DNA from 4 places in the Parafrankia sp. Ea1.12 genome. Region 1 is predicted to be linked to each of the others. Evidence: riboswitches for the same ligand, from Rfam matches in the RefSeq annotation. Region 1 holds a riboswitch; each other region holds the start of a gene.
The links. A riboswitch is a leader RNA that binds a small molecule or an ion and turns the genes downstream of it on or off. The one in region 1 is predicted to bind cyclic di-AMP.
Positions count from the first base shown of each region.

Region 1 (7,263 bases):
CCGGCTGGTTCGGGGTCGGCTCCGGGCTGGCGGCGGCGCGCGAGGCCGGCGCGGGCGGGGAGCTGGCCGAGATGTACCGCTCGTGGCATTTCTTCCGGACGTTCCTCGGCAACGTCCAGATGACCCTGGCGAAGTCGGACCTCGCGATCGCCCAGCGCTACGTCTCGGCGCTGGTCGACCCGGCCACGGCCGCGCTGTTCGACGTCATCCGGGACGAGCACGCGCGGACGGTGCGGGAGGTGCTGGCCGTCACCGGGCAGGCCGGCCTGCTCGAGACCGCGCCGGTGCTGCGCCACACGCTGCTGGTCCGGGACGCCTACCTGGCCCCGCTGCACGCGTTGCAGGTCTCCCTGCTGGCCCGCACCAGGGCGGCCGGTGACACCGCCGACCCTCAGCTTCGCCGCGGCCTGCTGCTGACCATCAACGGAATAGCCGCCGGCCTCCGCAACACGGGCTGATCGTCAGAGCGCGGGCGCAGGGCCGGGCGGGTGGTGGGTCAGGGGCTGGGCTCCGGTTCGGCGGTCACCGGGTGGGCGGCCTGCTGGTTCCCAGCCTGTGGGGTCGCGGCCGGTGGGGTGGCAACCTGCTGGGTCCCTTCCTGCGGGGTGGCGGCCTGCCCGGGAGCGGGGGTGGTCAGGAGACGGGACCGGGTCTGGTCCGCGGTGCGCCGGGCCCAGGTGCCCGTCGTCGCGAACCCCAGGGCGAGGACGGCGGCGCAGGCCGCGACCACCGCCCACCAGGCGGCCGTGCTGGTGGGGTCGATCCCGACTCCCGGGCCGTCGCCGACGGCCCCGACCGTCGCGGTCGCTGCCGCGACGGAGCCGATCACGGCCACGCCCAGCGACTGGCCGACCTGGCGGCTCGTCGAGGCGACCGCCGCCGCGACCCCGGCCTGCGCGAGCGGCATCCCGGAGACCGCAGTGTTGGTGATCGGCGCGTTCACCAGGCCGAAGCCCGTCCCGAAGAGGACGTAGGCGACCATCAGGGTGGTGACGGAGGTCTGTGGGGACAGGCCCGTCATCGCCGCGCTGCCGGCGGTCAGGGTGACACCCGCGGCGAGCAGCGACGGACGCGGGCCGAAGCGGCCCACCGCCCGGCCGGACAGGGGCGCGACCACCAGGGTGGCCAGCGCCATCGGCAGGGTCAGCAGGCCGGCGTGCAGCGCCGAGTAGCCACGGACGTCCTGCAGATAGATCGTGTTGAGAAAGAGGAAGCCGGCGAGGGCGCCGAACGCGCACACCGCGATCGCCGTCGCGCCGGAGAAGGGCGCGCTGCGGAAGAAGCGGACGTCCAGCAACGGCTCGGTGCGCCGCGACTCGTAGCCGACCAGCAGCGCCGCCGCGGCGACCGCCGCCGCGAACAGGACGAGCGTTTCGGTGGACGTCCAGCCGGCCGCGGGCGCCTCGATGATCGAGTAGGTGAGGGTCGAGAGGACGGCGATCACAAGGAGCTGTCCGACGGGGTCCAGGCGGCGTGGGCTCGGCGCGCGGGACTCGGGGACGAAGCGGTGCGTGAGCACCAGCGCGGCGAGCCCGATCGGGATGTTGATCCAGAAGATCGCCCGCCAGCTCACCGTCTCGACGAGGATGCCGCCGAGCACCGGGCCGAGTGCCATGCTGATCCCGATCACCGCGCCCCAGAGACCGATGGCGCGGGCCCGTTCCCGCGGGTCGGTGAACGTGTTGGTGATGATGGACATCGCAACCGGGTTCAGCATCGAGCCGCCGACGGCCTGCACCATTCGGAAGGCCACCAGCCAGCCGAGCCCGGGCGCGAGGCTGCACAGCAGCGAGCCTGCGGTGAACAGGGCCAGTCCGGTCTGGAAGATCCGGCGGCGGCCGAGCCGGTCGCCGGTGGAACCACCGAGCATGAGCAGGCTGGCCAGGACGAGGGTGTAGCTGTCGATCGTCCATTGCAGGCCCGCGGGCGACGCACCCAGATCCCGGCGCAGTGCGGGCAGGGCCACGTTCACGATGGTGCCGTCCAGCCCCACGATCAGCAGACTCATGCAGCAGATCGCGAGAACGGCGAACCTGCGGCGGCTGGTCGGCTCGGCCATCGACAACCCACCTCTCCGGCCGCCGCCAACTCGGCCGCAGGTGCGCGGGCGGACGACTGTTCAGCGTACGGCAGGTCTCTTTTCCTCGCGCTCGCGCTCGTGCTTCCTCGCGCTCGTGCGACGCGGCCGGTGGTACCGAAACGCCGGTGGCCCGGGTGTCGACACTGACACCCGGGCCACCGATCGCGTTCCACGGACCATCTGTCACGCTCAGCCAGGGCTCAGCCAGGCTGGTCCGTCACCTGTCTGCTCCATTCGACGGCCGCGTCAGATTCATTCGACGGGCCGCGTCAGAGCCTGGGGGCTGGGTCAGAGCTTGGGGCCCCAGCAGCTCTTCGAGGCGTACCACGGGCTGGTTCCCTGCTGCGCGTACAGGATGTGCGCGCGCTTCCACTGCTCGGCGGCGCTTGCGTTCTGCGGGAGACCCTGACCACCGACGCCGCGCCAGGTGCTCGGCAGGAACTGGAACAGGCCGCCCGCGCCGATCTCGTTGACCACGCGGGGGTTACCGCCGGACTCGCAGGGCACAACCGCGCTCAGGAAGCGGTGTGCGTCCGGCCGACCCGCGGCGCTGGCGGGCTGTGACATCGCGATTCCGCCGCCGATCGTGGCGGCGAGGAGCGGTGCGACAAGCAGCGCACGGCCGCGGCGGATGGAACGACTGGTCTTACGAGCACGCGAAGCCATAACGGACAAAGTGATGCCCCTCCCCACGCCTGCGAAGTTAGCTGTCGGGTTCGGGCTGGGATTTACCCGGTCGCGCTACGCGACTTCACCCCGAGGACGTCTGTGATCGACGCCCGAAGGTTGGTTCCCCCGCTCCCGCCCTGAGGTTTGTTGTTCACCGGGCGGGGCAGGATTCGGCGTGTCGCCCGGTGCGCGCTTTCCTGAACGAAAGCACGGCGCAGACGTTACACACAACGGACCAACAATTGCCAAGGCTCTGTGGCGAGCACCACATGGCCCATCGAAACCTTGAAGATTCTCCGTAGACGGCGTATCACGCGCGCAGGCGCGTTCCTCTTTAACGGACCGTCCCATCACCGTGACCGCCCCGCCACGATGGCCGAGAGCGGTGACACGGAGAGTGGGTGACGTGCTCACCTCGGCGCAGGAATTCGACCCGTGAACCGGGAAGAAGTTGCGCGAGCATCAAGTTGGAAATGGTCCCGGCGTTCGTCCGGGCACCACCCAGACCTGTTGACAGGCCCCTGATGCGGACGAGTCGTAATTTCGTCCGTTCCGGGTCAGATTTCCGGAGTCGGCAGCGCAACCTCCGGAGCCGGCAGAGGCACGACCCCGTGGTGCGCGGTCAGGCCCCCGTCGGCGACCAGCGTCGTTCCGGTGATGTAGGACGACTCGGCGGAGGCCAGGAACCAGACGGCCGAGGCCAGCTCGCCCGGCTGCCCCCAGCGCCCCATCGGAATGCGGCGGCTCACCGCCGCGGTGGACGCCGGGTCGGTGCGGTGGCGCGCGGTCAGCGCCGTCTCGGTCAGGCCGGGGGCGACGGCGTTGATCCGGATGTTCTGGGCGGCGTGGTCGAGCGCCGCGGCCCGCACCATGTTGATCACAGCCGCCTTGGACGCGTTGTACGCCCAGTTCCCCGGTTCGCTCTGCAACCCGCCGCTGGAGGCGGTCACGACGATTGAGCCGCCACCGCCCGCCCGGAGCGCGGGGACCACCGAACGGATCCCGATCGCGACGCCCCGCACGTTGACGGCGAGGATCCGGTCCAGCCGGTCGATCGCGCCCGGGGCCTCCCACGGCAGCGTCGTGCCGATCCCGGCGTTGAGCACCGCGACGTCCAGCCGCCCGAAGCTCGCGAGCGCCAGCTCCGCCATGGCGGCCCCGGTCTCCTCGACCGAGACGTCCCCGACCATCGGGACGATCCGCGGCTCCGGCCCGCCCGCCGGCCGGGAGTCCGCCCCCGTCACGGCACCGGCATCCGCCGCGGTCCGGGGATCCGCCGGGGCCACGGCGGGCCGCGGGGCGCGCGACTGTGCTCGGGTCAGCGCCGCCAGGCCGACCTCGTCGACGTCCACGGCGACCACGCCGAACCCCCGCGCGGCGAACAGCTCCGCGCACGCCCGCCCGATCCCGGATGCCGCTCCCGTGATGACGACCGCCGAGGTGACCACACGTCCTCCACGAGCTCCGAGAGACCTCACCAGCACGGCAAGTCCCGCCCGCCGGACGGATCCCGGCCGACCGCGCCGAGATCAGCCTGGCGGGTCGCGGTGAACGGAGCCGATCCAGCTCATGACGAAGAGGGATCGGGGCGGGGCAGGACGAGCCGGAACGTGGCGCCGCCGCCCGGTGTCGGCCGGTGCTCGGCCCGTCCGCCGTGCGCGGCGGCGACGGCCTCGACAATGGACAGGCCCAGCCCCGTCCCGCCGGCGTCGCGGGAGCGGCCGGAGTCGGCGCGGTAGAACCGCTCGAAGACGTGGTCGACGGCGTCAGCGGGGACTCCGGGTCCATGGTCGATCACCGAGATGACGACCTCCCGGTCGTCATCCACCGCACCGGCCGCCGCACCGCCGTCGGAGTCGCCGTCCGCGTCCGTGTCGGCGTCGCGGACGGTGAGGGAGACCGTCGCCTCGGGCGGGGTGTGGACGAGCGCGTTGCGGACGAGGTTCCCGACGGCCTGGCGCAGGCGTCCCCCGTCCCCCGTCACCTCGAGGATCGGCGGGGCGTCGACCTCGATCGTCCGTCCCGGGCTGACGGCGCGGGCGTCGGCGGCGATGTCACGGAGCATGGCCGCCAGGTCGACGGGTTCGCGCTCGAGGTCGGGCTGGTGGTCGAGGCGGGCGAGCAGCAGCAGGTCGTCGACCAGCTCGCTCATCCGGGCCGACTCCTCCTCGATGCGCCGCATGACCATCGCCAGGTCCTCGGGTCGGCTTGCCGCTCCCCTGCGGAACATCTCGGCGTAGCCGCGGATCGACGTCAGCGGGGTGCGCAGTTCGTGGCTGGCGTCCCCGACGAAGCGTCGCAGGCGCCGCTCGGAGGCCTCGCGGGCGCGGAAAGACGCCTCGATCTCGGTGAGCATCGTGTTGAAGGCCAGCCCGAGACGCCCCACCTCGGTACCGCGGTCCGTGTCGGTGACCCGTTGAGTCAGGTCGCCGTCCGCGATCATGCCCGCGGTGTGTTCGATACGGGTCAGCGGGCGCAGCCCGAGGCGGATGATGACGTAGGCCAGCGCGGCGAGCACCACCAGCATCGCCGCGCTCACGATGATCTCGATCCTGGTGACGTTGTCGAGAGTGGTCTCCATCTCGGCGAAGGGCACCGCGACGACCAGCACGTCTCCGTTGCCGAAGCGCTCGGCGAGCAACCTGAACCTGTCCCCGCCGCCTTCGGCGGGGACCGTCCACAGGGAGGCGGTCGCCAGGTCGGGCCGCACCGGGGCGGCGGCGAGCATGCTCTGGGTGACGGCCGGGCGCCGGGTCGGTGCCGCGGGGCCGTTCGGGCCGGGGCTGGTCTCGGCCACTCGCCGGCCGGCGCTGTCGTACAGCGCCCCGTAGGTGCCGACGAGGAACGCGGTGCCGAACCGTGGCGCCCGGTCGTCGGCGTCGTGGTGGTACGGCATGTGGTCCGTGTCGCCGCCGAGCAAGGTCTGTTCCATCACCGGGTGGGCGTCGCGCACCTGCCGGTCCAGCCGGCCGAGCAGGTACGACTCGACGGCGTTCTGGGTGCCGAACGCGCCGAGCATCAGGCCGAGCGCCAGCAGGCCGACCAGGGCCAACAGCAACCGTGCCCGCAAAGAGACCATCCGCGAGGACACGAGATGCCGCCGCAGGACGCGCCGGTGCAGGACGCGGTGCAGGACGCGCCGGGGCGGGGCCGGATGTCTCACCGCGGCAGGCGCAGCACGTAGCCAACCCCGCGCACCGTGTGGATCAGCGCCGGCGGAGCGTCGTCGATCTTGCGGCGCAGATAGCTGACGTAGGTCTCCAGGACCCGGGCGTCACCGCCGAAGTCGTGCCCCCAGACGTGGTCGAGGAGTTGGGCCCGGGTCAGCACCTTGCGGGCGTTGACCAGCAGGTAGTGCAGCAGCCGGTACTCGGTGACGGTCAGCTCGACGAGGCGCCCGGCCCGGCGCACCTCGCGGGTCCCCGGGTCCAGCTCGAGATCGGCGAAGCGCAGCGGCTCCGGCGCGCCGTCGACCATTCCGGCCCGGCGCAGGATCGCCCGGACCCGGGCGACCAGTTCACTGACCACGAACGGCTTCGTGACGTAGTCGTCGCCGCCGAGCATCAGCCCGTGCACCTTGTCCTCGGTGGTGTCGCGGGCGGTCAGGAACAGCGTCGGCACGTCCCGCCCGGCGTTGCGCAGCCGCTGGCAGACGGCGAAGCCGTCGATGTCGGGCAGCATGACGTCCAGCACGAGCAGGTCGGGCGGCTCCCGCGAGACCTGCGTGAGCGCCGCCTGCCCCGAATGCGCGGCGCTCACGTCGAAGCCCTCGTAGCGCAGCGCCATGGCGACGAGATCGGTGATCGCCTCCTCGTCGTCAACGACGAGGACCCGGACGGGACGCTCCATCCGCTCAGTGTCACCTCCCGTCAGTGTCACCTCCCGTCGGGACGTCCGGCGGCCGGCCTCGGGGCGGTCGCTCGCGCGCCCGGCCTCGGGGCGGTCGCTCGGACGGCCGGCCGCGGGGCTGTCTCGGCAGCCGGCCCCGCGGCGGTCGTGGTGACCTGGCCCGGGAAGCCCGCGGAGTGCGTGAGCCGCCCGGTGGTGTCGACCGTCAGCCACTCCCATCCCCGGCGGGCGAGGTGGGTGAGCAGGGCCGGCGCCTCCGGCCCGGCGGCGAGGGCGGCGGTGGCGAACCCGTCCGCGAGCGTGGCGTCGGCACTCACGAGGTCGGCGCCCACGAGGGTGACCGAGGCGAGGCCCGTCGCCGGGGCGCCGGTACGCGGGTCGACGACGTGCGCGCCCCGCTCGGCGACCCCCGAGGTCGCGACGGCCAGCTCGGTGCCCTCCACCACGGCGACCAGCCTGGCCCGGTCGAACGGATCGGCGATCCCGATCCGCCATGGACGTCCCGGCGCCCACCCCGAGGTGCCCCGCACCCGCAGGTCACCGGCGGCGCTGACGCAGTGGCTCGGGGCACCCGCGGCGGTCAGGGCCGTCGACGCGGCGTCGGCCGCCCAGCCCTTGACCAGCCCGGTCGGGTCCAGCGTGCCGTCCCCGCGCCAGGCGGGGTC
Region 1 covers NZ_UBIZ01000295.1:18,393-25,655, forward strand. The annotation lists gene ppc (phosphoenolpyruvate carboxylase) at 1-458, shown strand, start outside; gene FMEAI12_RS14510 (MFS transporter) at 497-2,059, opposite strand; gene FMEAI12_RS14515 (transglycosylase family protein) at 2,369-2,746, opposite strand; cyclic di-AMP (ydaO/yuaA leader) riboswitch at 2,759-2,935, opposite strand; gene FMEAI12_RS14520 (SDR family NAD(P)-dependent oxidoreductase) at 3,307-4,197, opposite strand; gene FMEAI12_RS14525 (HAMP domain-containing sensor histidine kinase) at 4,317-5,828, opposite strand; gene FMEAI12_RS14530 (response regulator transcription factor) at 5,909-6,598, opposite strand; gene FMEAI12_RS14535 (FAD:protein FMN transferase) at 6,625-7,263, opposite strand, start outside.

Region 2 (7,263 bases), on a different contig from region 1:
GCCCAGCCCCAGCCCCGCGGCGAGACTCTCCAACGCCGGGAGCAGGCCGTCCCGCTCCAGGACGGCGGGATGGGCCTCCCGGGCGATGTCGGCGAGCTCGCCGTGCGCCGCGCGCAGCCCCTCGCCGATTTCCGCCAGGGCCCGCGCGGTGGCCGGTTCCGACACCGTCCGGGCGACGTCCCCCGCCGCCGCGGCGAGCTCGGCCAGGCGCCGGCGGACGCCGTCGTCCAGCTCCCGCCCGACCAGCGCCCACTCGTGGGCCTGCGTGCGCGCGGCCCGCCGGCGTTCCTCACCCAGGCGGACGAGCTGCGCGCGCAGGCCGCTCTGCGCCCGCGCCTGCTCCAGCGCCGCGGCCGCCGCGGCCAGCGCCGCCGCCACCTGCCGCCGGTGGCAGCGCAGGACGGGATCGATGCTCAGCACCGCGACCGGCGCGCCGGCCGCGGACCGCACCGGGACGTACCAGCGCTGTTCCGGGCCCGGCCGGTCCGACCGTTCCCCCCGGTGGTCCTCCGGGGGGAGGTCCACCACCTGGCCGTGCAGATCCACCAGCACCTCCGTGTCCGGCTGGTGGCAGGTGTCCGGCTGGCGGTAGTAGACCTCGAGGGTGGCGTCGCGCAGCAGGGCCCGCAGCGCCGCCCGCACCGACGCCGGTGTCGGCGACCCGATCTCCCGGCCGAGCCGGTCGGCGGTCGTCGCCAGCAGCAGCCGGCGGTGGGCGCCGACGGCGAGCAGCGCGACGGGGGTGACGATCGACGCGGCCCCCTGCAGCGCGACCGCGTCCTCGACGCGGCCCAGCTCGGGTTCGGCCATCAGGCCCGGGTAGGTCACCGCGGTGACGAGCGCCACGAAGCCCGCCGAGAGCAGCACCGGACCGGCGACGACCCGCTCCAGGCCCCGCGCCGCCCGGATCCGGGCGACCGCCAGCAGCACGAACGTCACGGGCACCAGGACGTAGAGGACGAGCAGGACGTCCAGCGCCGCCTCGAAACGGGCCCGGCCGACGAGCAGCGGCGCGGGCCACAGCACACCGTCGGTGAAGCCGTTCCAGGACGGCCGGGAGATGACGACCGTCAGCACCTGCCCGCCCAGCAGGATCACCGCCGCGGATGTGACCCACCACCGGTCGGCCCGGCCGCGCAGGGTGTTCCCCGGGTAGAGCAGCAGCCCCCAGGCGTAGGCCACCCAGTAGACGGACTGGCCGAGGACGGCGATCAGCGGCAGCGGGCCGACGTCCCAGCTCATCAGCCAGGTCAGCGGGCAGCACAGGCCGCCGAGGGCCAGCAGCTCCCCACACCGGCGTGACGACGGGTCGCCGCGCAGCAGCATGCCGGCGACGACCAGCGCCACCGCCACCGCCACGTTCGGGACGGCGGCCAGCCGGTGGCGCTCCCAGTACGGCCACCCGGCGGCAACGGTCGCCGCGGCCACGAGCAGCGTCGTGGCCGTCGTCGAGGCGGCGAGCCGCGCCGTCGCGGAACGCCCGGAGCCGACCGGCATCCGTCAGGTGTACCCGAGCGAACGCGGGGTTCCTACCGGATGTCCCCCGGAACGGCCCCGGGTTATCCCGGTGCGTGACCGGGCCGTCCGGGGGACGTGAGAAGATCCGGTGTGCGTGTTGCGATCGCCGAGGACAGTGGGCTCATCCGGGAGGCGCTCAGCGTTCTGCTCGCGACCATCGGGGTGGAGGTCACCGCCTCCGTGCCGACCGGGACGGAGCTGCTCGCCGTCGTGCGGGACGCCCCGCCCGACGTCGCGATCGTGGACATGCGGATGCCCCCGACCAGGACCAACGAGGGGCTGCTGACGGCCCGCGCGCTGCGGCAGGCGCACCCGGGGATGGGCGTCCTGGTGGTCACCGCGCACGACGACGACCCGTTCGCCGCGGACCTGTTCGCCGGTGGCGCCGCCGGCATCGGGTACATGCGCAAGGACAACATCACCAACCGGCAGGCGTTGAAGGACGCCCTCGAGCGGCTCCGCGAGGGGCAGCCGGTCATCGACTCGCACATCGCCGCGCGGCTGCTCGCAGGCTACCCGCAGTCGCAGCGACTGAGCGGGCTGTCGGAGCGCGAGCGCCGCATCCTCGAGCTGATGGCCCAGGGCCTGTCGAACAGCGGGATCGCTCAGCGGGTGCACCTGAGCCCGAAGACGGTCGAATCCCACATCGCGAGCATCTTCACCAAGCTGGGGCTGCGGCCGGAGCCAACCGAGAACCGCCGGGTGCTCGCCGTCCTGGCCTGGGCGGACGCCGCCCGCCACGGCTGAGCCCGCCCGCCACGGCTGAGCCCGCCGGCCACGGCTGAGCCCGCCGGCCACGGCTGAGGCCGCCGCCACGCCTGCCGCCGGCCACCCGCCGGCGCCACGGTGGGCGGATTCGGTCGGCTCTGCGGGCCCGACCGCTTACACTCAGATGATCTTATCGTCGTCGTGCGAGGTGCCATGAGCGGGTCGGACGCCCTGAATCGCGTCATCACGTTCTGTGGGAAGTGCAGCTGCGGCTGCCCGGAGCTCTACATCGACCACCACGCCGCGGCCGACCGCCGGGTCGTCCTCACCGACGACTTCGGCCAGCGGATCCAGATGAGCATCGAACAGCTGGAAGTCATCGTCGACGAGGCTCGGGCGGGTCGCATCAGCTCGCTGGTGGCCGCCGAGCTCGCCGCTGGGGGGTGACCCACCGCCACCCGGTGGCCGCGGACCTGGTTCCGCTGGCCGGTCCGCTGGCCGTAGCCGCCGGCGTGGCCTCAATCATCGTCGCAATGATCCACTTGTGGCGGATGCGCGCCCTGTTCCGCCGCCCGGTGGCGGCGGACGGGCCGCGTACGCACGCGTCCGCCGCGGACGGCTGGATCGAGGGCGGGCACGTGCTGGTCGCGGCCGGGATGGCGGTCATGTTCACCGGCCCCGCCCGGCTCGTCGGCTCCTGGCCGTTCCTCGCGCTGTACCTGGCGTTGACGGCGGCGCTGCTCGTCGGGCTCGTCACCCATCCCCGGTGCAGTGCGCCGGGCATGTGGTCCTGCTGTGCGCTGCTCGTCGTGGAGGCGGCGGCGATGGCGTGCATGTCCGGGGCGGCCTGCGTCGCCGGCTGGCCGCTGCGCACCGACGGGGCGATCGGCGCCTGGTGTGTCGTCATCTTCGGCGGGGCGTGCCTGGCGGCGCTGGCCGGCCCGTCGGCGCGCCGGTTCGCCGCGCCGCCGCCGGCGCGCCCGCGCGTCCGTGAGCTGGCCGCCCGGCTAATCCGGATCTTTCCGGAACCGGTCGTCCCGCGCGGATCCCGACTGATCATGTCGGGTGGAATGATCCTGATGCTCCTCGCCCGTACCTGATCGCCCACTCCCGTACCCCCCGGGTGACCTGCTCCGAAACCGCGCATTCCACTCCCTGAGCGGGCGGCGAGCCCGAAGTGCGCCTACGGTCGGCCGGTCGGCAGATACGAGGCCCAAGGGGGCGGTCGCCATGCGTCGAGTCGTGTTCATCTCCGTACTGGCCGCCGCGGTCATCTTGAGCGGGGCGGCGTCTGCGGTGTCCGCCGCGCCGACCGCGGTGCAGTCACCCCCGGCCGCCACACCGGGCGCCGCGCGCAGCCCGGGTGCTGTGGCCAGCTCAGGTGCCGTGGCCAGCCCGTCAGGCCCTGGCAGCTCGGCCGTCGTGGCCGGTTCGTTGAGCCTGGCGGAGGCGTCGGGCCTTGTCCGCGGCCGTGGTTACACACCGATCACCACGGACGGCTACGAGCCCACCCACGATCTCAGCGTGATCGTCGGGCGGCTGTCCACCTCGGTGGACGGCCATCCGCAGCAGGCCTTCTTCTTCCACCGCGGCCGGTTCGTCGGGACGGACGCCGTCGCGAGCGCGGGCGTGCGGTGGGTGTGGTCGACCAGCGAGGTGGTGGCGCTGCAGTACGACCTGTACCGCCCGGCGGACCCGATGTGCTGCCCGAGCGCGGGCGCGGCGAGCGTGCGGTTCCGCTGGGACGGCACGTCGGTCGTGCCGCTCGACCCGATCCCGACCAGCAAGTGGACCGCCGCCGAGAGCCGCCGCTGACCAGCGACGCAGTGCCGGTGGGACCGCCGGCGGGTGGGACCGCCGCCGCGGCCGGGCCCGGGTCAGCCCCCGGGCCCGGCCGCGCTGGTCACGCCGGAGGTCAGTGGCCCTCGGCCGCCTCGACCAGCTCGGTGAGCACCCCGCCGAGGCCCTTCGGGTGCATGAACGCGATCCGGCTTCCGGATGTCCCGTGCACCGGCGTCTTGTTGACCAGGTCGAACCCGGTGACGGTGAGCGCCGCCAGCGCCGCGTCGATGTCCGCCACGCCGTAGGCGATGTGGTGGATGCCGGGGCCCTTCTTCGCCAGGAACTTCCCGACCGGGGTGTCCGGGCGCACCGGCTCGAGTAGCTGGACGTAGGAGCCGCCCGTGTCGCCGTGGTGCACCAGCAGCATCGCCTCGCGCACGCCCTGCGCCTCGTTCGTCTCCTGATGCGCGACCTTCAGGCCGAACGCCGCCTCGTAACGAGGGATGGCCTCCTCCAGCGAGGCCACGGCGATTCCGACATGGTCGATCCTGGTCAGCACAAAAATCGCTCCTGCCTCGTGGACGGGCGGCCCTGGTCGCGTCCTGCCTGGCGGGCCAGAACTCCGAGCCTGCCCGGATCCGGCCCGGCGGTCCACTGAAGCGGCAGGTCGGCCGTGTCGGGCGCGCCACCCCCGCCCGGCCACGGGCTTGGCCACGCCGCCCGGTCGCCGCCCCGTCGCGGCCCGGCACCGGCGTGCCCGGGCCGCGACGTGGACGGCTCGACGGCCGCGCGCCGCCCCTGGATCAGGCGAACAGCCTGTCGTGGGTGAGCGGGCCCACGACGCCGTCCGGGACGAGGCCGTTCTTCTTCTGGAAGTCGACGACCATGTGGTTGGTCTGCGGACCGAACCGGCCGTCGATGGTGATCGGGTAGCCGATGGCGGCGAGCCGCTTCTGCACCAGCGCCACGTCCCAGCGGACGCCCTCGACCCCGAGCCGCATGTAGCCCGAGCTGGCGGGCGCCGGTGCCGTCGCGGCCGGTGCGGCCGGTGCGGCCGGCGTGACGGCCGAGATCGTCCGGGCGCCGGTGCCGCTGCCCACCGCGGCCGCCGCCGCGGCGCCGCGGGCCAGGTACTTCACGTGCATGCCGTTCTTGTAGGCGCTCCAGGCACCGATGCCCTGGCTGGCGCATACCTGCCGTGCGGCCCAGGCGTTGACGTTCGGGTCGTAGAGGTTGCGGCTACCGACCCAGCTCGAGTGCGCGCGCATGTTGATCTGCCAGAGGCCGCGGGAGTCCTCACCGACCGTCGCGTGGGCCGTTGTGTTGCCGCCCGACTCGGCCAGCGCCACCGCGACCCAGGTGCTCAGCGGAATCCCGCGGCAGGACGGCAGGCCCGCGTTCTGCGCCGCCTGCGCGATGGTGACGTCGGAGACGGTGGCCGCGCTCGCCGGGCCCGCGGTGAACATCAGGCCCGCCGACGCGCCGATGACGCTCGCCGCGGTGACCACGGCGGCGCGGCCTCGCCCGGGTCCCCGTCCGGAGGTGTTCGGACGGCTGGACCTGCGGTGCTTTCCATGCGACATCTAAGAATCTCGTTTCTGCTATGAAGAACAGAGCTTCTGAATGTCCGGATGGGAAATTGATCCGTACACGGATCAAAAAGTTACGGCAACGATTCGCCCGGCGAGGGAAGCATGGCTCAGTGCGCCGGCGTTCTGTCGGCGTAAAAGTATTCCGGACCTGGTGGGTCTAGATTTCCTGCGTCAACCCCGGGATGCGGGCACTGTGCGGCCGCGGCGGCTGCCCGAGGGACGGGTGAAAGGCCCGCCTGGGTGATCCAGACATGCGTGCGTACACGACGATCCTTCCCGTACGCCTGCGAGGTTAGCTGTCGGGTTCGGGCCGGGAAGCCCGGTCGGCCTTTACCGCATCTGCGGCGCGGTCGACTTCACCCCGAGGACGGCCGCCCGTGCGCGGGTGGCCGTCCGGAGGAACGTGGTTCCCCCGCTTCTGCCCTGCTGATCGCTAGGAGGGGACGACGGGCCTAGGGCAGAACTCGGCGTACGGCCCGTCGCTTGCTGCGAGCCAGGACACCGTAACGAACTACTAAGGGTAATCGCAAGTACTAATTTTCTTGTACCGACGGCGCATCCTGGTCACGATGCGTACACAGAATCGAGATCGAGACACTCCGGGCAGTAACCGGCGACGCTGCGGCGCGGGCATCCGCCCGGACGTCGCCACACCCGGCGCGGACGGCGACCGGGGCTGCGGGGGAGCTGGGCCGGGCATGCCTCGGCCCGGGCGCCTTCGTGCGCGCCCGGGCCGAGGGTGAGGGGGAGTCAGCGGTGCCGTTGGGTCGGCCGGCTGGAGGTTCCCCGCTGGGTCGGTCAGACCCAGCCGGGCATCGGGTAGGCCGACATCAGGTCCCTGACCTCGCCCGCGATCCGCTCGATGGTCGCCTCGTCCGCGTCGCCGGCGGCCTTGACGGCCTCGTCGATCCAGGCGGCGAGGGTGGGCATCTGCTCCGGACGCAGCCCGCGGGTCGTGATCGCGGCGGTTCCCAGGCGCACCCCGGACGGGTCGAACGGCTTGCGCGGGTCGAACGGCACCGTGTTGTAGTTCAGCTCGATCCCGGCCCGGTCGAGTGCCTTCGCCGCCGGCTTCCCGGCGACTCCGCGACTCGTCAGGTCAATGAGGATGAGATGGTTGTCGGTGCCGCCGGTGATGAGATCGAAACCGCGTCCGGAAAGCGCCTCGGCGAGCGCCTTCGCATTCGCGACGACCCGGTGCGCGTACTCCCGGAAATCTGGTGTCGCGGCCTCCCGCAGGGCGACCGCGACGGCGGCGGTGGTGTGGTTGTGCGGGCCGCCCTGAAGGCCCGGGAAAACGGCCTTGTCGAGTGCCGTCGCGTGCGCGGCGTCCGACATGATCATGGCGCCGCGCGGGCCGCGCAGCGTCTTGTGCGTGGTCGTCGTGATGACCGGAGCGTGCCCGACCGGCGATGGGTGGGCGCCGCCGGCGATCAGCCCGGCGATGTGGGAGATGTCCGCGACGAGCACGGCGTCGATCTCGCGGGCGATCGCCGCGAACCCGGGAAAGTCGATGGTGCGGGGGATCGCCGTCCCGCCACAGAAGATCACCTTCGGCCGGTTCTCGAGGGCGAGGTCGCGGACCTCGTCCAGGTCGACCCGCCCGGTGTCCTGGCGGACCCCGTACCGGACCCCGCGGAACCAGCGGCCGGTCGCCGACACC
Region 2 covers NZ_UBIZ01000459.1:16,813-24,075, forward strand. The annotation lists gene FMEAI12_RS27140 (hypothetical protein) at 1-1,497, opposite strand, end outside; gene FMEAI12_RS27145 (response regulator transcription factor) at 1,609-2,265, shown strand; gene FMEAI12_RS37375 (hypothetical protein) at 2,440-2,673, shown strand; gene FMEAI12_RS27150 (DUF5134 domain-containing protein) at 2,670-3,326, shown strand; gene FMEAI12_RS27155 (LppP/LprE family lipoprotein) at 3,457-4,041, shown strand; gene mce (methylmalonyl-CoA epimerase) at 4,142-4,567, opposite strand; gene FMEAI12_RS27165 (peptidoglycan-binding protein) at 4,812-5,591, opposite strand; cyclic di-AMP (ydaO/yuaA leader) riboswitch at 5,867-6,080, opposite strand; gene glyA (serine hydroxymethyltransferase) at 6,399-7,263, opposite strand, start outside.
Region 2: it holds a riboswitch for cyclic di-AMP, as region 1 does, so the genes downstream of both, FMEAI12_RS27165 (peptidoglycan-binding protein) here and FMEAI12_RS14515 (transglycosylase family protein) in region 1, are expected to answer to the same signal.

Region 3 (7,263 bases), on a different contig from region 1:
ACCGGGGCAAGCAGGACCGCTCGCGTAGGCGCGGGATGAGATGGACGCGGTGCTTGTCGGGTGCCGTACGAGGGGGAGTTGTGGAACAACTCGGCGACCTGGAAGCCGAAATCATGGACCGGGTGTGGTCCGCACGCGGGCCGGTGGCTGTCCGTGATGTCCGGGCACTACTCGCGCCAACACGCCCGTTGGCCTACACGACCGTGATGACCGTCATGGACCGGCTGTTCCACAAAGGGTGGCTGACCCGGGAACGAGCCGGACGTTCCTACCGCTACCAGCCCGCATTGGGCCGCAGCGCCTACACCGCCCAGCTGATGAGATCCGTGCTTTCCGGGGCGGACGACCGAGGCCTGACGCTGCTCCACTTCGTGCACGCCATGGATGCTGCGGAGTACGAGACGTTGCGCGAAGCGGTGCAGTGGCACTCCTCCAGCCGTGGTCGCGACGATGAGGAACCCACCCCATCATGATCTTTGGTGTTCTCGCGGTGTACGCGGCCCTCGTCGCCTACGGTCTGCCCTACGCCCTCCGCGCTGCTTCCTGGACGTCCCGTGCGCCGCGGCTCGCCGTCGCCATGTGGCTGGCCGCGATGATCTCCGTGGTCTCCGTGGCGGTACTGGCCGCAACGCTCCTGTTCATACCGCTGCACGCGATCGGGGACACGCTGGTTCTGCTTGTCCAGTGGTGCGGTTGGACCAACCACAACCTGACGATCTCCATCCACTGGACGACTCCACGAGTTGCCGGCGTCGTCCTGAGCACCGCTGCGGCGCTCCGCCTCCTTCATGTCGCCGTCGCCGTCACCATCACCGGCCGTCGATCGCGCGTCCGTCATCGGCATGACGTCCGATTGCTCGGGCGCTTTCATCCCACACTTCGGATCTACATACTGGATCATGCTGATCGCAGTGCGTTCTGCCTACCGGGCCGGAGCGGGGGCGTCGTCGTCACCGAAGGCGCGCTGCAAGCGTTGCATCCCACCGAACTCGACGCCGTCATCGCGCATGAACGCGCCCATCTCGCAGGCAGACACCACCTCATCCTCACGACGGCAGCCGTGCTGGCCGGAGCCTTCCCAGCCGTGCCGCTCTTCGGGACAGGACAGGAGGAGCTACGCCGACTCGTCGAACTCACCGCTGACGACAGCGCGGCCCGGCGCAGCGCTCCCCACGTCGTCGCCGAAGCAGTGCTACGGCTCGCGGCTCCCCCAGCATCCGTGCTGGGCATGGCGAACACCGGCGTACGGCAACGGGTACTGCGTCTCTTGACCGCGGAGCCGCCCCTGTCCCGTCCCGCCGTCGTGGCTCGCAGCCTCATCGTCGCCGTGCTGCTCCTCCTGCCACTCGTTATGACCACGGTTCCCGCCCTCAATGAGCTCGGATATCACTGCGTCTGATCGTCTCGCTGCGACCGCCTGCAGCACCATGGCCTTCACAGCGGCGTGGGAGTCAGACCAGACCGGCTGGCCTACTAGGGGATCGGTTGCAACGACCACCGGCACCTCGCCGCCGAAAGCCGCCCGGGCCACGATGGCCAGTGGAACCGGCTCAGGTCACCCGACCGACCGAGTAGGAGTCCGCCCAGATGGTCTGGAGCTTCACCACGTCACCGGTCTTCGGCGCGACCCACATCTTCCCGCCACCGGCGTAGATCCCCATGTGGTAGATCGCGCCGGGCTGGCCGAAGAAGATGAGATCGCCTGGCTGTTCGGAGCCCTGAGCGATCCTGGTTGTCGCCGCGTACTGCTGGTCGGTGGTCCGGGGAAGTGTCTTGCCGAGCTGCTTGTAGATGTACTGCACCAGGCCGGAGCAGTCGAAGCTGTACGGCCCGGTCGCCCCGTAGACGTAGGGCTTACCGGCTTGCCGCGACGCCAGGTATACGGCTTTCTCCCCGAGCGTGTTGGCCGGGATGCTGACGTCGACCGCCGGAGTCTCGACGTTCACGGCATTGCTGGTGCCCTGCACAGATACCGGCGGCGGGGCCGGGCGTACGCGCAGCGTCGCCTCGTTCTCCGAGCGGGCGGACTGGAGGGCGTCCGTTCCATCGAAGATCACCGTGACGTTCGTGGTGATGAGGACGCGGGCCGTGTAGGAGGCGAAGCCACGCTCGTCGGTGGTCAGGTGCAGGAAGGTCGCCCAGCCGGTGGGTAGCTTGACCTGTACCTTGATGAGCTGGTCCGCCAGCGGGGCGTGGGTCTCCTCGTTGAACAGCGAGAAGCCGACATTGACAGGCTCGTCCGCGTTGACAGTCACGTCGGGGTTCGTCACGCGCAGACCCACGTCGATCTTGGACGACAGAGTCGGTGCAGAGATGTCCGTCGTGGCATCAAGGACGGTGCGCGACGCGCCCTCTCCCGCGGCACCCTGGACGGGGCCGTCGACTGCCACCCGGGACCCGATCTGGGTCGCGAGCGTCAGTGACGTGGTGTTCGTGCTGTCGTCCAACGCGCCGTCCGAGCTGGGCTCCGGCGCACATCCAGCGAGAGCCATACCGGAGACCACGACAGTGCCAGTGGTCACCGCTGCGACAGCGCGGGCCCGCGCTCTGGCCCGGCTCGACGCTGTGGGGACGGACGGAGCCCGGTGGCGACCGCGTCCCTCCTGTCGGCGTCTTTCTGCATCAAGCTGCGCACTCTGCGCAGACACCATGGTGATCCTTCCCCTACGCCTGCGAGGTGATGCGAGGTGAGCTGTCGGGTTCGGGCTGGGAGCCCGGCCGAACGCCCCGTGCGTATTCGGCTTCACCCCAAGGGCATCGAAGGAGGCGACGCCCGGAGGAACGTGGTTCCCCCGCTCCTGCCCCAGATGCAAGTCGGAGGGGTCACCGGACCAGGGGCAGGATTCGGCGTACGGTCCGATGCTGCAGCAGATGCACACACTACCAACTACAGAGCATAGTAGGTAGCAATCGGAAGATCTCAGAAGATCTTCGACGGACATCCACGCCGCTCCAGCAAGATCTAGGTTCGCCGAGCGGAGTAGACGCGCCTTTGGAGTGCCTTCGATCACCAGATCGCGGTCAGACCGCCACCCAACCAAGCCTCCCCGGGCCCGCGCAGCGAGGATCAGGACAGCAATTCGGCGCACTGCGTCCGGACACCACCCACCCTTCGCGAGGCTCGGCACCTACTACGAGACATAGTTGCCCGGGGTGAGGGGATCTCTCGGTGCTGACCTCTCCACCACCGAAAGACATTGATCATCGAGACTGGTGGCTGTCGGAAGGATTGACGGGACGTCTGTCGGGGCCGCCAAAGCCGCTGCGGCCCGCGGTGTCCGATGAACGGTCGGGTAGTCCGGGTGGATCGTCTTGCCCCGTCGCCTTGCTCGCAGGTCCGAAACGGGCCGTTAAGGCCACCATCTCCGGCAGGACGGTCTCCGGCACCGGCCTGGTGCCATGCCACGAGGGCCGCTCGCGGCCCACACCTGGTCCATGGCCTCGACTTCGAGGTCTCCCAGCCGTTCCGCTGTTCCGGTCGTCAGCTGTCTCGTCGTCAGGTCATTCGCCGCGACCGACGTTCGCGTTCGTCGTGCCGAGTGTCGCGCCTGGGACCCGAGGTGCCCTGGGACACCGGCGCGCGGCCGGTGCCCCAGGGCCCTGCTCGGCTATCCGGTACCGAGCAGGCCCTTCATGGTCTCGACCTCTGTGGTCTGCGTGGACTCGATCGTCCTGGCCAGGGCCACGGCGTCGGGGAACTGTCCGTCCCGCTGTTCGGTGCGTGCCATCGCAATCGCACCCCCGTGGTGCCGGATCATCATCTCCAGGAACATGCGGTCGAAGTTCGGACCAGACGCCGTCTGGAGAGCGGTCAGGTCGCCCTCCGACATCATTCCCATGTCGTCGGTGCCATGACCGCCGGCGCCGGGCATGGCGGTGGGTTCGCCCCACGCTGCAAGCCAGCCGGTCATCGTCTCGATCTCCGGTGCTTGCGCGGTCCCGATCTGCTGGGCCAGCGCGAGCACCGCCGGATCGGCGGCCCGGTCGGGTGCCAGCTCCGCCATCTTCACGGCCTGCTGGTGGTGCGGGATCATCATCTGGGCGAACATCACGTCCGCGTTGTTGTGGGCGCTGTCGCTGGCCTCACTGCTGCTCCCTGCTGTGGCGGACGACGGGCCCGTCGGGGTGTCGTCGCCCCCGCACGCCGCGAGCGTGGCTGTCAGGGCCAGTGCTACGGCGGCGAGTCCAAGGTGGCGTCTTCTTCGCACGAGTCGTCCTCGGTGTCGGATTGCCAACGGATCTGAGGCCGGAGTCGTCGAGCGCGCCGACAGGCGTGCGTGACGTCCGACGCAGGTCCGCTCACAGCCGCCACACGCAGTAGACAGACAGGTCGGTCACGTACCGAGGCGGCGGCGTCTGCGGTGGGTCGCCACGCGTCCCGGTGAAGGCAGAGGCACCGAAGGGGGTGGACATGGCCGCCAGGCCGTGTTGTTCGCCGCCGTGAACCGGTTCGGGGTCGTCCCGGAACACCGCCGAACAGAGCACGCCCTGGTGGCCGTGGGGTTCGGCCCCAGGCTCGTGCGAGTGGGACCAGTGCGGGTGAACGTCACGGTCGGTTCCCTGGACACAGGGCGGCGAAACGAGCGCGTGCACCTGCGCGGCCAGGCCGGCGTGCATCGCCAGCAGCCCGAGCAGGACGGCTGACACGAGCGTGAGTCGAGCCCAGAGCGCGCCGTGTCGTGCCGGTGTCTCGCAGCGCGTCACGTCACCCTCTTCCGCGTCCGCCACCCAGAGCCTACTACGCAAGATAGTTGTTGCCGCCATGACCGTTCGCCCGCGGGGGCGCGAGGTGCCACCCAAGAAGGGGCCATCAGCCCTTTTACCTAGCCATGACTCCCCGAGGCTCGCTGGCCGAGGGCCACGACAAGGCCATGCACACGGCGGCGCTCCGAAGGAAAACTACTATGCTCCGTAGTGGTAGTTCGATTCGGGAGTTCGCCGCCAAGCTTGTAGAGGGGAGCAGAGTCCGTGCCCGCACCGACCTCCGATCGCCCGAAGCGGTTCGCGCGTCTGCAACCGTCCCGCGCCAGGTACCAGGCCGGCGGGTGCGCCGCGGCCGGACGGGCTGGTGGGTCCCCCGGTGATGTGGGTCAGCGACCCGTTCGTCGACTCCGGCAGGGGCTTCTGGGCCAAGCCGGAAGGCGCCAACCCCGGGTACACAGAGGAACCCGGAGGGCGGCTGGACCAGGCCCGGCCCTGACGTCTTACTGCCCGGACCAGTACCGCACCCCGGACAACGTTGCCGCCTACGCCGGGCTGGGCCACGAGTTCGCCAACCGGTTCGAGCAGGTCGACATCCTGGTGTGCAGTGTCGGCACCGGCGGCCACCTCGCCGCGGTCCTAAGCCGAGGCCGGTTCTGTCAACGTTCGCGGCAGCTTCTGCCGTTTGAGCAGCAGGGCGTTCACCGCGACCAGGAAGCTGGACCCGGACATGGTCAGCGCGGCGATCTCGGGTCGTAGCGTGAGCCCGACGAGGGGTTCGAAGACGCCGGCGGCGATCGGCAGCGCGACCGCGTTGTAGCCGACGGCCCAGGCCAGGTTCTGGCGCATCTTGCGGACGGTGGCGCGGCCGATGAGCAGGGCGGCGGGCACGTCGAGCGGGTCGGAGCGCATGAGCACCACGTCCGCGGTCTCGATCGCCACATCGGTGCCGGCGCCGATCGCGATGCCGAGGTCGGCCTGTGCCAGCGCCGGAGCGTCGTTGACGCCGTCGCCGACCATCGCCACTCGTCGGCCGCCCGCCTGCAACCGGGCGACCTCGGTGGCCTTGTCGCCTGGCAGGACCTCGGCGATCACCGTGTCGATGCCGAGTTCCTTCGCGATCCGCTGCGCCGTGCCCAGGTTGTCGCCGGTGAGCATCACGACCTCGACGCCGGCGTCGTGCAGTGCGGCAACCGCCGCCGCGGCGGTCGGCCGCGGTGTGTCGGCGAACCCGACGATGCCGGCGATCCGCCCGTCGACCGCCACCAGCACGGCCGTGCGCCCGTCGGCCGCGAGGGCGTCCAGCCGGTGGGCGGCGTCGCCGAGCGCGACGCGCTCGGCCCGCATCAGCCGGCTGTTGCCGACCGCGACGCGGTGCCCGTCGACGGTGGCCACCGCGCCTTGCCCCGGGACGTTGCGGAACGCCTCGGCGTGGTGCCGGGGCATGCCGCGCGCGTCGGCACGGCGGGCGACCGCCGCCGCGAGCGGATGCTCGGATTCCCGTTCGACCGCAGCCGCCAACCGCAGCAGGTCCTCCTCGGGGAGGTCGATCGTCTCGACGTCGATGACCTCGGGCTCGCCCTTCGTCAGTGTGCCGGTCTTGTCCATGACAACCGCGGTGACGCCGGCAGCGGTCTCCAGCGCTGTCGCGTTCTTGAACAGGACGCCCCGGCCGGCACCCAGTCCGGTGCCCACCATGATCGCTGTCGGGGTGGCCAGACCGAGGGCGTCCGGGCAGGTGATGACGACGACGGTGATCGCGAACAGCACCGCCTCCTGCGTCGGTCGGTCGGTGGCGAGCAGCCACACCAGCAGGGTGGCGAGCCCGCCCATAAGGGCTATCAGGACGAGCCAGTACGCGGCCCGGTCAGCCAGCCGCTGGCCGGGAGCCTTGCTGTTCTGCGCCTCCTGGACCAGGGAGACGATCTGCGCCAGGGCGGTGTCGACGCCGACTTTCGTCGCTCGGACCCGCAGGGTGCCGGTGGTGTTGATGGTGGCACCGATCGCCTCGGAACCCGGCGCCTTGTGGACGGGCAGGCTCTCGCCGGTGACCATCGACTCGTCAATGTCGGACTCGCCGTCAGCGACCACTCCGTCGACCGGAATCTTGCCGCCCGGCCGGACCAGCAGCAGGTCCCCGACGACCACCTGCGCGGTCGACACCTCGACAGGTTCGCCGTCCCGTAGCACCAACGCCTTCTCAGGCGCCAGCTCCAGCAACGAGCGGATCGCGTCGTTGGCGCCGCCGCGGGCACGCATCTCGAACCAGTGGCCCAGCAACACGAAGGCGGCGAGCACGGTAGCCGCCTCGTAGAAGACCTCGCCGCCGCCGGTGAGGGTGACGACCAGGGAGTACGTACAGCCGGTACCGATCGCGACGGCGACGAGGACCATCATGTCCAGGGTCCGCGCACGTAGCGCTCTGAACGCCCCGTCGAAGAAGATCCACGAAGCCCAGAAGATCACTGGCAGGCTCAGGAACAGCTGGAACACGTCGTCGCGCAGCCCAAGCGGGGCGGGAACCTCGAAGCCGAGCACGTCCCTGCCGATCGCCGACCACAG
Region 3 covers NZ_UBIZ01000348.1:13,216-20,478, reverse strand. The annotation lists gene FMEAI12_RS19355 (BlaI/MecI/CopY family transcriptional regulator) at 81-473, shown strand; gene FMEAI12_RS19350 (M56 family metallopeptidase) at 470-1,399, shown strand; gene FMEAI12_RS19345 (C40 family peptidase) at 1,551-2,522, opposite strand; cyclic di-AMP (ydaO/yuaA leader) riboswitch at 2,682-2,809, opposite strand; gene FMEAI12_RS19340 (DUF305 domain-containing protein) at 3,609-4,208, opposite strand; gene FMEAI12_RS19335 (hypothetical protein) at 4,300-4,704, opposite strand; gene FMEAI12_RS19325 (cation-translocating P-type ATPase) at 5,341-7,263, opposite strand, start outside.
Region 3: it holds a riboswitch for cyclic di-AMP, as region 1 does, so the genes downstream of both, FMEAI12_RS19345 (C40 family peptidase) here and FMEAI12_RS14515 (transglycosylase family protein) in region 1, are expected to answer to the same signal.

Region 4 (7,263 bases), on a different contig from region 1:
GCGCCCAGGGGACGAACCTGGCCGCGATCAGGGTCACCGCGCCGAACCGGCGGTAGAACTCCTCGGTTCGGCCGAGTGCCCGCGCGTGTCGGCGTTCCAGGTAGGGCCGGCCCAGGTGGCTGCCGGTGGCATAGCCCACCACGGCGCCGGCGCTGGCCACCACCGCGACACCGACCGCGACCACGACGATTGACACGTCCGCGGCCGGATCCGCGGCGACCAGACCGGCCGCGAACAGGATGGTGTCCCCTGGAAGCCAGAAGCCGACCAGGATCCCGCTCTCCGCAAATATCACCGCGAAGAGGATGACGTAGAGGGTCATCCCGGAGAGGCTCTCGATGTCCACTCGGCCAGTCTGCCGGGCGCGGCGGGCGGGGAGGAGACATCCAGCCGCCTTCCGGCGATGTCGCGTGGAACCACACCCGTCCGAGGCGCGCGACGGCATACCCTTCGGCCTACACCTGCCGTCGGCACGCGTCGGGCGCGACCGGACTCATGGGGATCCAGGGATCCGGTGGCGGGTTCGGCGGCGCGGCCGGCGCCAAGGCCCGCGGGCGGTGTGTGCCGCCAGCCGGCCGCGGCGCCCCTACACCTTTCGAGGAGTTCCACCGATGCCCATCGCCAGCCCAGACGTCTACGCCGAGATGCTCAGCCGGGCGAAGTCGAACGCCTACGCCTACCCCGCCATCAACGTGACCTCGTCGCAGACCCTCAATGCCGCGCTCCGGGGTTTCGCGGAAGCCGGCAGCGACGGAATCGTCCAGGTGTCGACCGGCGGCGCCGAGTTCCTCTCGGGAACGACCATCAAGAACATGGTGCTGGGCGCGGAAGCGCTCGCCGAATACGCGCACCACGTCGCCAAGGCATACCCGGTGAACATCGCGCTGCACACGGACCACTGCCCCGCCGACAAGCTGGACACCTACATCCGCCCGCTGATCGCCATCTCGAAGGAGCGTGTGGCGCAGGGCCGCGACCCGCTTTTCCAGTCCCACATGTGGGACGGTTCGGCGGTCGAGCTCGAGGAGAACCTCAAGATTGCCGACGAGCTGCTCGCCGACTGTCGCGCGGCGCGCATCGTGCTGGAAGTCGAAATCGGTGTCGTCGGTGGTGAGGAGGACGGCGTCGTAGGCGCCATCGACGAGAAGCTCTACACCACCCCCGGCGACATGTTCCGCACCGCCGAGGTTCTCGGCACCGGAGAAAAGGGCAGCTACATGCTGGCCGCGACGTTCGGCAACGTGCACGGCGTCTACAAGCCGGGGAACGTCAAGCTCCGACCCTCGATCCTGCGCGAGGGTCAGCAGCACGTGGCCGAGAAGCTCGGCCTGGCCGCCGACGCGAAGCCGTTCAACCTGGTCTTCCACGGCGGCAGTGGGTCGGACCTCTCCGAGATCCGCGAAACGCTCGACTACGGCGTCATCAAGATGAACGTGGACACCGACACCCAGTACGCGTTCACCCGGCCGATCGTCGACCACATGCTCCGCAACTACGACGGTGTCCTCAAGGTGGACGGTGAGGTCGGGGTCAAGAAGGCCTACGACCCGCGCACCTACGGCAAGGCCGCCGAAACCGCCATGGCCGCCCGGGTCGCCCAGGCCTGTGACGACCTGCGGTCCGCCGGCCGGTCGATCGGGGTCTGACCAGCCTCGTCCGGTTCACGGCCCGACGGTCACCTGATCCGTTCCTCTCCCTCCCGGGGACGCCTGTCCCCGGGAGTACATCTATGCCCCGCGGAGTCCATGTGTCCCGGGCTGTGGCCCTCGGCCGCACATGGCACTGTTCTCCCCATGGCTCCGCTCTCCCTATGTCTCGACGCCGTGTCTCCTCATTGCTCTTCGGTCGGCCGAGCGTCCGCGGCCGCGGAGGGCGGCACCGGAACCCCCTGAGCGCCGCACGCCCGGGGGACCACATTCCCCGGGAACAATGAGGTACCTGTCGGGACACGCACCGTTTACCCGGGACGGGGCCCCTCGCCCGGTGCCGCCCGACACCCGGTGCCGCCCGATGCCGCCCGGGACGCCCAGTGCCATCCGGGACGCTCAGTGCCATCCGGACACCCAATGACACCCGGGACGCATAGTGCCCAAATAGGCACACAAAGCTATCGTGGGCGCGCGGTGCCCAGCGGAGCACACGGCGCCAACTCGGAACAGAGTGTGCACCCGCTCCTATCCATGCGGAAGCGCACCCTCGATGTGGACGCGAGGCGTCACCCGCCCGGCGAGGCCTCATGAAGATCGTGCGGGCGGTCGGCGCGACATCGGCGCCCATACCAACCCAGGACACTCCGAAGCCCACAGCCCACCACAGGCCCCTCATGGGTTGCGGATCGGGTAAAGCCTGCCGAGACCACGCGCACGACCCATCGGAGTCCACACCGGACGCAGCGTTCGCGTGGGCTCCTATGTGTCTCAGCGGCCCCGATGCGTCCTACCCGACACATGCCGACACATGCGGCCGCGCGCCGAACGCTGCTGCCGCGGTGACCCGAGCGCACCCGTTCGTGCGCCCCGGTGATACCTCTTCCGGCCCGCCCCGAGACGCACGCCGTGGCCGAACCGCGAGCCGCCCCGCCCGTGGGCCCGCGGGACAGCTCGGATTCCCGCCCGAACGGGGCTACTTCGGGGCACGCAGAGAGGCACCAGACAGCCCACGCGATCGCCCGATCACGGGCGAGAGACACACACGGACCCACCTCAGCCAAGATCGATCCGAGGGACGAATGGGACGTACCGACCCGACCCCGAGGGACGCCACCACCCCGCAAGCAGTCACAGAAACACCCCAACAAGTTAACTCATAGTTACAGTTGCGTTTCTCACACATCACGGCATGCGGGCTGGTATCAGCACGACGATATGAATTTTCTAGCTGCTTGATGACGGCCTGGCCGGCCGCGGGTAGCCTTCTCGCATATTCGGCTTGATTGCCGACAGCACGCCCAATGGTAACGATCTTTCACCAGTGTGATCTGTCGGTACGAACCACCCTCCACGACGCGGTCGCCAAGTTAATGAGCGCGCATGCGCGCGCGATACCAGCACCGTGATCAAACCTCAAGCAGCCACCGGACGGTGTGCTCTTTTTCACCCGAGGCATTCAGTGCTTGTCATTCGACCTGACGGCGTGGTTATGGTCTTCGCCGTGCCCGGAGACAGGCCGGGCACCCGACGGGTGGCACGCCGAATCCCTGCCCCCATCCGTTGGAAACAGAAACCCGATGGCAGGAGCGGGGGAACCAATACCCGGTCGCCGATTCTGGGGACCTTGGGGTGAAGCCGCTAACGCCGACGGCACGAGGAGGAAGCTTGTCCTCCGTTGCCGAAGGCACAGGATTTCCGGAGTTCCTGACTTGGCGGCCGGGCTTTTTCCCTGCCCGAACCCGACAGCTCACCTCGCAGGCGTGGGGAAGGAAAACTCACGCATGTCCGACGCACGTACCAGTGGCCGACAACGCCGCAGCAGTACCCGCAGCCGGGCCCGCACTCTCGTCTCCGTCCCCGTCATCGCCGCGGCGGTCGGCGGAACACTCGCCCTGAGCCAGCCGGCCAACGCCGCCACGACCTGGGAAGGTCTACGGCAATGCGAGTCCGGCGGTAACTACACGACGAACACCGGTAACGGCTACTATGGCGCTTACCAGTTCTCGCCAGGCACCTGGCGCAGCCTCGGCTACTCGGGGCTGCCACACACGGCTCCGCCCGCCGTGCAGGACGCAGCGGCACTGCAACTCGCACTCCGTTCCGGGTTCGGCCAGTGGCCGGTCTGCGGGAGCGGAATGGGCTCCGAGCAGCTCCTGCCCGGCGCGTCGTCATCAGGCGCCGGGGTCCAGGCGTCCAGAGCGGCCGAGCGCACCTCGCTGGTCGCCCAGCCCGCAGCCGCGGGCGTCCCGAACCTGACGCGGACATACACCGCGTCGATGGTCAACCAGGTCAGCGACGAAGTCCGCTCCTGGCAGGCCAAGATGACCTCCCTCGGCTACCCCCTCACGGTCGACGGCAGCTACGGACCACGGTCCGCGGCCGCGGCGCGTGACTTCCAGGCCGCACGCGGCCTCGTGGTGGACGGCGTCCTGGGTCCGCAGACCTGGGCGGCCACCTTCGGCTGACGTCTGCCGACCGGCGCACTCGGTCACCAGCCGGGCCGTCTGACGGCCACCGCCGCACGCGGCGCCCGCTCCCCCGCTGGCCTGAACCGACCCACCGCACCCTCCTGACGGCCGCCCCCACGCCGCCGTCCGGTCGCGGTGGCCCCCACGCACCGGTCGAGCCCCCTTCGCAAGGCGTCCTTCCCCCGGACGAGGCATCCCACCCGCGCCCGTCGCGGTGAGCCATCCCTCCATGGACTCAGGCCCTCGAACCGGGCGCCGGCGAATCATCCGTGTTCCAACTCCGCCCAGCCGGTGTGTCTCCGGACATCCCGCCCGCGGCCGACCACGTGCTGTCGCAACCGCGATTCCCCCACCAGCACGAGCTCGGCACTCTGCGTCGCCCCGGTTCGTCCGCGGCGAAGACCCGCCGGCGCCAGGACCGTATGACCCGCCCGCACGGGGCAGACCCCGCCGTGCGGGCGGGGGCCGGTGCGCGGATCGCCCCAACGATCCGCGCGGCACGGGAGGCGGTACGGACTCAGGCGGCAAGCCGGCGTCGAAGTCCCGATGCCGGGGGCCGTGTTCTCATCCGTGATCCACCCGATGATCGGACGAACCCTCCGACAGCCAAGTCGCCGCGGCGCGTGATCCGCCGCCGACTCTGCTAGGTCGAGCCCGCCGCATGATCTCCTCCGGCCCAGGCCGCAGGAGGAGCCGTCCACGCCGGTGATCCCGGCGGGCGGGCGTGTCCCACACAGGCCGGGACACGCCCGCCGCGGACGGCCAGCCCGATCCCGTCGCCCGTGCAGGTCCTCCCTCCGCCGCGCCCCGTGCCCCCGGGCCCACAACCCCATCAACCTACATATAGTCATGTTAGATATACAAAACGTAATTATCTAGGAAAAAACTACAAACGAACGACAAAAATACTTTCGAGGAGCCGTCCAGACGCGACGGCACGCGGCCCGACCCACCCCGGCGGACGGCCGTCCGCGGCCTGGCGGTAACGTCATCCGGATCAGTGCGTCTCGTCACAATCGGCTACGTCACTCGTCAATCAGCCCATTCGGGTAGCTCCGATGTGGTCCTTTCGCATCCCCCACTAGCCGCCCGAATTTGCGCCGTCTAGCTAGATCTCGCTACAGTTCCGCCCACTCGCCTCCCCGGGCGAGGTCATGCGGACGGACGCCGAGTCCTGCCCCCGTCCCCATGGCCGGAACGAGCACGGACAACATCGGGCAGGAGCGGGGGACCCACCATCCGGACGCCCCCCCGGCGTCCTAGGGGTTAAGCCGGCGAAACGTGCGGCCGGGAGCACACCGATCCGCGAGGACGGGCTCCGGGCCAGCGGCGCCGACCGGGCAACTTCCAGCCCGAACCCGACAGCTCACCCCGTAGGCGACGGGAAGGACTCTGATGCGATCGCATGATCGTGTTCCCGCCCGTTCCAATGGCCGTGGCGGAAGGCACCGAGCGACCCAGGGACCGTCCACCGCGACTCGGGTCCTGCGCACCACCGGCGCCGTGACGGCGCTGGTCGGCACCGGGCTCGCGGTGACCGCCGCTCCCGCGGGAGCGGCGACTGCCGACGACTTCGCGAAGCTCCGCAAGTGCGAGTCGGGCGGCAACTACGCCATCAACACCGGCAACGGCTTCTACGGTGCCTACCAGTTCGACCAGCGCACCTGGACGGGCCTGGGCTACCCCGGCCGACCCGACCAGGCTCCTCCCGCGATGCAGGACGAGGCCGCGTACAAGCTGTACAACAGCCGCGGCTGGTCACCATGGCCCGGCTGCACCAGCAAGCTCGGCCTCACGAGGAACGGCCCGGCGCCGGCGTCGTCCGGTGCCGGCGGCGACGTGATCGCCCAGGCCCTGACGCCGGCCGAGCCGCCTATGACGCTCGAGCGCGCTCGGGCTGAGGTCGGCGGCCAGTTCGGCGGCGAGGCGCTGAACGTCGGTATGGGCGACGACGTGCGCGCGGACGCCTTCATATGGCAGGCAGAGATGCGCGACCGCCGGTTCGTCCTGACCGTCGACGGCAAGTTCGGCCCGGAATCGCAGGGCATCGCCGCGCTCTACTCGTACCTCACCCGAGTGAGTGACGGTCAGCCCGGCGTGGTCGGCCAGAACCTGTGGAACGCCACCGTCAGCGGCTGACACCACCAGCGCCGCCAGGCACCCCGGCACCGCCGGCTTCACCTGACACCACCGTCGACGGCCGACGTCGGCGGCGCCAGCGGACGTTGCCGACAGCTGACAGCGTCGACAGCTGTCGCACGCCCTGAGACGGCCGGCAGCGCCCTCACACCGTCGGCAGCACCCCCAAGGGTGGCTGACAGCGCCGTCAGCCGGCTGGCGGCACGACCGGCGGCCGGGGCACCCGCATCCGCTCCCAGCGGCTGACAGCGCCGTCAGCGGCTGGCGGCTGCCACGGCCCGGCGCTGACGGCCTGCGGTGCCACGTCGGGACGTCGCGCGGCGTCTATGTCAAGGCGCCTCGGGGCCTGGATGTCGCCGGGCCGGGCGTCGTGCGCGCCCGCCCACCCGCAGCGAGACCAGGCCGGGCGTGGGGCCAGGCCGGGCGGGACCGCGGTGCCCGAGCCCCTGACATCGCCGTCGCCACCCGCCAGGACCGCGGACGGCGCCGGACCTGCGGCGGCCACGCGTACCTCCGGATGACGGGCGCCGGGTCCTCATGACCGTCTGGCAGGTCGGGCTATGCCTCGTTGGCACGAGGTTCCACGAGGGCGCTGTGGTCCCGGGCTGGTCCCGATCTCGCCTCCGCGCCCGTGTCGTGGTCCGCCCGGCCCTCGATTGCCGTCAAGCAGAAATCTAAAAACCAACAGACAGACTACGGAAGAAATCGACTGACACAGGAGAAGTAGGGCCGGCGGCGGCACGACGCCGACGGGGCGCCGACGCGATGCCGGCGGGGCCCGCGGCCGTCCGTGGCCGTTCAGTGGCCGTCCGCGGGCGGCTCGGCCCCGGAACGGCTCCGGCGTCGGGCAGGATGAGGTCATGACGACACCGCCCGCGAACCAGAACCTCCTGTCGGGCCCGCCGCCCACGCTGCTGCCCTCCGACGCGGCGGCCGCGGACGCGCTACGGGCCGGCGACACGCCGGACACGGTCGCCGCCCGGTTCCCGGCCATCAGCCTCGGCTGG
Region 4 covers NZ_UBIZ01000092.1:46,106-53,368, reverse strand. The annotation lists gene FMEAI12_RS01690 (DedA family protein) at 1-346, opposite strand, end outside; gene fbaA (class II fructose-bisphosphate aldolase) at 612-1,646, shown strand; cyclic di-AMP (ydaO/yuaA leader) riboswitch at 3,177-3,424, shown strand; gene FMEAI12_RS01680 (transglycosylase family protein) at 3,431-4,114, shown strand; gene FMEAI12_RS01675 (transglycosylase family protein) at 5,513-6,256, shown strand; gene FMEAI12_RS36085 (hypothetical protein) at 6,444-6,761, opposite strand; gene FMEAI12_RS01670 (DUF3151 domain-containing protein) at 7,117-7,263, shown strand, end outside.
Region 4: it holds a riboswitch for cyclic di-AMP, as region 1 does, so the genes downstream of both, FMEAI12_RS01680 (transglycosylase family protein) here and FMEAI12_RS14515 (transglycosylase family protein) in region 1, are expected to answer to the same signal.